Regions from separate parts of the Pseudomonas sediminis genome, predicted to be linked through region 1. Evidence: predicted binding sites of a transcription regulator. Region 1 holds the regulator's gene; the other holds the start of a gene.
The links. The regulator LexA, encoded in region 1, represses DNA repair genes until DNA is damaged. The targets are predictions, from matches to a motif close to CTGTNTNNNNANACAG.
Positions count from the first base shown of each region.

Region 1 (2,174 bases):
GATGATCCCGGCTGGCTGTTACAATGCCGTGTTTTTGCACAGAGACTGAGCCATGCCTACATCCTTCCTGGAAATCGTCGAACTGCCCGATGGGCGCATTGCCCTGCGTCGCGCAGAGGATGAAGAGGCGTTGGTGACCCTGGATTTCTCCGCTGATGCCAAGGCTTTCCTGCAGGGGCAACACATCGAGGTGGCCAAGGCCATGCTAAATGTTGGTGTGCAGATGGCTGGCCGAATGGCTGAGGGTGATTTCAGTGGTGAAGAACAAGGCTCGCGCGTTCTCCACTGAGTTACTGCGTCTCAACGAAAAACGGGGCTCCATTGGAGCCCCGTTTTCATTTCCGCAAGCGAAGTTGTGGTCAGCTAACCCAGGCTGATGTTCAGGCTCTGCGCGCCACCTGTGTTGGCGGCCTGTGCAAGGCGCTGACGAGTGCTGCTCTCGACCGGATGCAACCAACTGATCACGGTATGGCTGCGCCCCAGCTTGAGTGCTTCTTCGGCCAATTCCAGGGCATTCTGCCCTTGTCGCGGATGCAGCAGCAGGATTCGTTCACGGTTCAGCCCTGCATCGCGCAGCCAGCTTTGCGTGAGGCTGGCCGGTGGTGCCACCAGAGTCAGCCAGCGTGCGTCCTGATTCTGGCTCAGCTCTCGCAGAATCGGCGCCAGTAAGTGCAGGCAGTGCCCAGCGGCGCCACGTAGAGCCAGTTCGCTAAACGCCTGATCATCCTCACTGCGAGAGATGCCATCGGCTGCGACCAGTGGCTCATTCGGCGTTCGGCCAAGGAACGCGTCGAAAAGGGGAAGTTGTGGGCGCTCGAACGACTGCTGCACGTACATGGTGTCTCCTCAGCGGCGGATTACACCGACGCTCAAACCTTCGATGACCAGATCCTGGTTTTCCAGGTCCACTTCGATCGGGGCGAACTCGGGGTTCTCGGCAATCAGCCAGACCTTGTTGCCCTCGCGCTTGAAGCGTTTCACCGTCACTTCGTCGTCAATGCGGGCGACGACGATCTGGCCGTTGCGGGCTTCACGGGTGGTGTGCACGGCGAGCAGATCGCCATCGAAAATGCCGATATCCTTCATGCTCATGCCGCGCACACGCAGCAGGTAGTCGGCTTTGGGTTGAAAGAGCGCGGGGTTGATCTGGCAGGATTCCTCGACATGCTGCTGGGCGAGGATCGGTGCGCCGGCAGCAACGCGGCCAATGACTGGAAGGCCTTCGTCCTCGTTCGCCGCGCCTGCTTCGAAGCCAGGAATGCGAATGCCGCGCGAAGCGCCTGGGGTCATCTCGATGGCCCCCTTGCGTGCGAGGGCCTTGAGGTGCTCTTCTGCTGCATTGGGTGATTTGAACCCCAGTTCCTGAGCGATTTCCGCACGGGTGGGTGGGTAGCCGTTGTCTTCCAGGCAGCGTTTGATGAAGGCGAGAATCTCGGCTTGGCGTGGCGTCAGTTTCAGCATGGCTGGGCTCTGTCTTTTTATACAGTGACTGGGATTATATACAGTAAGCGGCTCTTGGCAACGCCCATTTTGCAGGTGCCTGTCGTCCGGCTTGTTACCCATGCCGAGTAATCTGCGTCTCTGCTTGTTGTAAGCTGTGACCAGCCGGCCAAAAGACGGCTCATGCGGCTTGACAATTCAGTAGGATGAAACGTATGTTTCAAACAAGTGTTTGTCAGGTGATAGCTCATGGCCCAGTCGGAAACCGTTGAACGCATTCTCGATGCTGCGGAACAGCTGTTCGCGGAAAAAGGCTTCGCCGAAACTTCATTGCGGCTGATCACCAGCAAGGCTGGGGTCAACCTGGCTGCCGTCAATTATCACTTCGGTTCGAAGAAGGCGCTGATTCAAGCGGTCTTCTCGCGCTTCCTCGGGCCTTTCTGTGCCAGCCTGGAAAAAGAACTCGATCGCCGTCAGGCCAAGTCCGACACCCAGGTTTCCCTGGAGGAGTTGCTCGAGCTTCTGGTCGAACAGGCTCTGGCCGTCAAGCCGCGCAGCGGCAACGATCTTTCCATCTTCATGCGCCTGCTCGGTTTGGCCTTCAGCCAGAGCCAGGGTCACCTGCGCAAATACCTGGAAGAGGTTTACGGCAAGGTTTTCCGTCGTTACATGCTGTTGGTACATGAGGCTGCGCCGCGTATTCCACCACTGGAGCTGTTCTGGCGTGTGCACTT
Region 1 is NZ_CP154631.1:64,955-67,128, reverse strand. It holds gene AAEQ75_RS00345 (hypothetical protein) at 53-289, shown strand; gene sulA (SOS-induced cell division inhibitor SulA) at 364-837, opposite strand; gene lexA (transcriptional repressor LexA) at 847-1,461, opposite strand; gene AAEQ75_RS00330 (TetR family transcriptional regulator) at 1,690-2,174, shown strand, end outside.

Region 2 (2,174 bases), 1.9 Mb from region 1:
AGTCTTCTTCATCTTCTTGAGAATTTCAGCCGAGATTTGCGGCGGCGCCATTTTCTGGCCGTTCACTTCGACCCAGGCGTCACCGTTGTCCGCCTTGGCGATCTTGTACGGCACCATCTGAATGTCTTTTTGCACGACTTCTTCATCGAAACGACGACCGATCAGACGCTTCACCGCATACAGGGTGTTGTGCGGATTGGTCACAGCCTGACGCTTGGCCGACTGACCGACGAGAATTTCACCGTCATTGGCATAAGCAATGATGGACGGCGTGGTACGAGCGCCTTCGGCGTTCTCGATTACCTTGACGTTGCCGTTTTCCAGAATGGAGACGCAGGAGTTGGTGGTCCCCAGGTCGATACCGATAATTTTGCCCATGAATGTTCTCCCGAAACTTTGATTTTTCCGTCGCCTCGTTTCTCAGGCGCCGGCAGCACTAAAACGCTTGACTTAAAAATGGGGTCGCTACAGCTGATTTCAAGCCTGCTCGTCGATACTCGGCGGCGGCGTGGTTGGTGCCTTGCTGACCACGACCATGGCCGGGCGCAGCAGGCGACCGTTGAGCAGATAGCCCTTCTGGAACACCTTGAGCACCGAATTAGGCTCGGCATGAATGCTCTCTTCCATGGCCATGGCCTGGTGGTGCTCCGGGTTGAACGGCGCACCGTGCGGGTCGATGGCTTCCAGGTTGTAGCGAGCCAGCGTGTCGTGGAACAACTTGAGGGTCAGCTGCATACCTTCACGTACGGCCTTGATCGATACATCGTCAGGGCTGGACAGCTCCAGGCCACGCTCCAGGCTGTCGATTACCGGCAGCAGGTCGCCGGCAAATTTTTCCAGCGCAAACTTGTGCGCCTTTTCCACATCCTGCTCTGCGCGGCGACGCACGTTTTGTAGGTCGGCAGCCATGCGCAGCGACTGATCCTGCGCAGCGGCCAGTTGCTCTTCCAGCGTTTGCACGCGAGCAGCCAGATCGTCACTCGGCGCCACAGCATCCGCTGCCTGCGCTTCGGGATTCTGCGTATCCAGGGTCTGTTCGTCAGCCATGCCTTTCTCCTCTCGAAAAAACTGGCGCGATACCGGCTCGCGCTACTGACGCCTATATGGAGTCAATTCCACAGCTTTCAAGGGGCGATAGACGAGGATTGCCAGGAAAAGAAAAAACACTGTATAAATAACCAGACATCAATTCGGGAGCGTTCGCCATGCTGGTGCACCTGTCCATTCACAACTACGCCATCGTCGACCACCTGGATCTCGAGCTGGATGCCGGCATGAGCGCCATCAGCGGCGAGACCGGTGCCGGCAAGTCGATCATGCTCGACGCCCTCGGCCTGTGCCTGGGCGATCGCGCCGACAGCGGCGTGGTACGCCCAGGCAGTGACAAGGCGGACATTCTCGCCAGCTTTGACCTGGCGGACATTCCCGAAGCCCGCACCTGGCTTGCCGAGCGCGACCTGGACAGCGACGGCCCGTGCATCCTGCGCCGGGTGATCACCGCCGAGGGCCGCTCGCGCGGCTATATCAATGGCAGCCCCTGCCCGCAGGCCGATCTCAAGGCCCTTGGCGAACTGATCATCGATATCCACAGCCAGCACGAACATCAGTCGCTGCTCAAGACCGACACCCACCGTCGCCTGCTCGACGAATACGCCGGCAGCCAGGACCTCGCGCGCCAGGTGCAACTCGCCGCGCAGCGCTGGAAGCAGACGCGCAACGAACTTGAGCGCATCTCCAGCCAGAGCGACGAGCAGCGCGCCCGCCACCAGTTGCTAAGCTATCAACTGGAAGAGCTGGAAAATCTGGCGCTGGGCGACAACGAGCTGGAACAGCTGGAACAGGAACACAAGGCGCTGAGCAATGCTGAAGCGCTGCTCGCGGCCTGTCGCCAAGTGCTCGATTTGTGTAGCGAAAGCGATGCCGGCAACGTGCTGTCGGCGCTGACCGCCAGCCTCAACCGCCTGGGCGCCTTTGGCGGTCAGGGTGGCACCTTGAACGAAGCCAGCAACTTGCTGGCCAGCGCGCAGATCCAGGTAGAGGAAGCAGTCGGCGAGCTGAACCGCTTCCTCGATCACTTCGACGCCAACCCAGAGCGTCAGCAGTTTCTCGAAGAACGCCTGGACACCATCTACACCCTGGCCCGCAAGCACCGTATTCAACCAGCCGAACTGGCC
Region 2 is NZ_CP154631.1:2,746,324-2,748,497, reverse strand. It holds gene dnaK (molecular chaperone DnaK) at 1-378, opposite strand, end outside; gene grpE (nucleotide exchange factor GrpE) at 478-1,047, opposite strand; gene recN (DNA repair protein RecN) at 1,206-2,174, shown strand, end outside.
Region 2: a site for LexA is predicted at 1,167-1,182, ahead of recN (DNA repair protein RecN). Genes of this name have one in related genera too.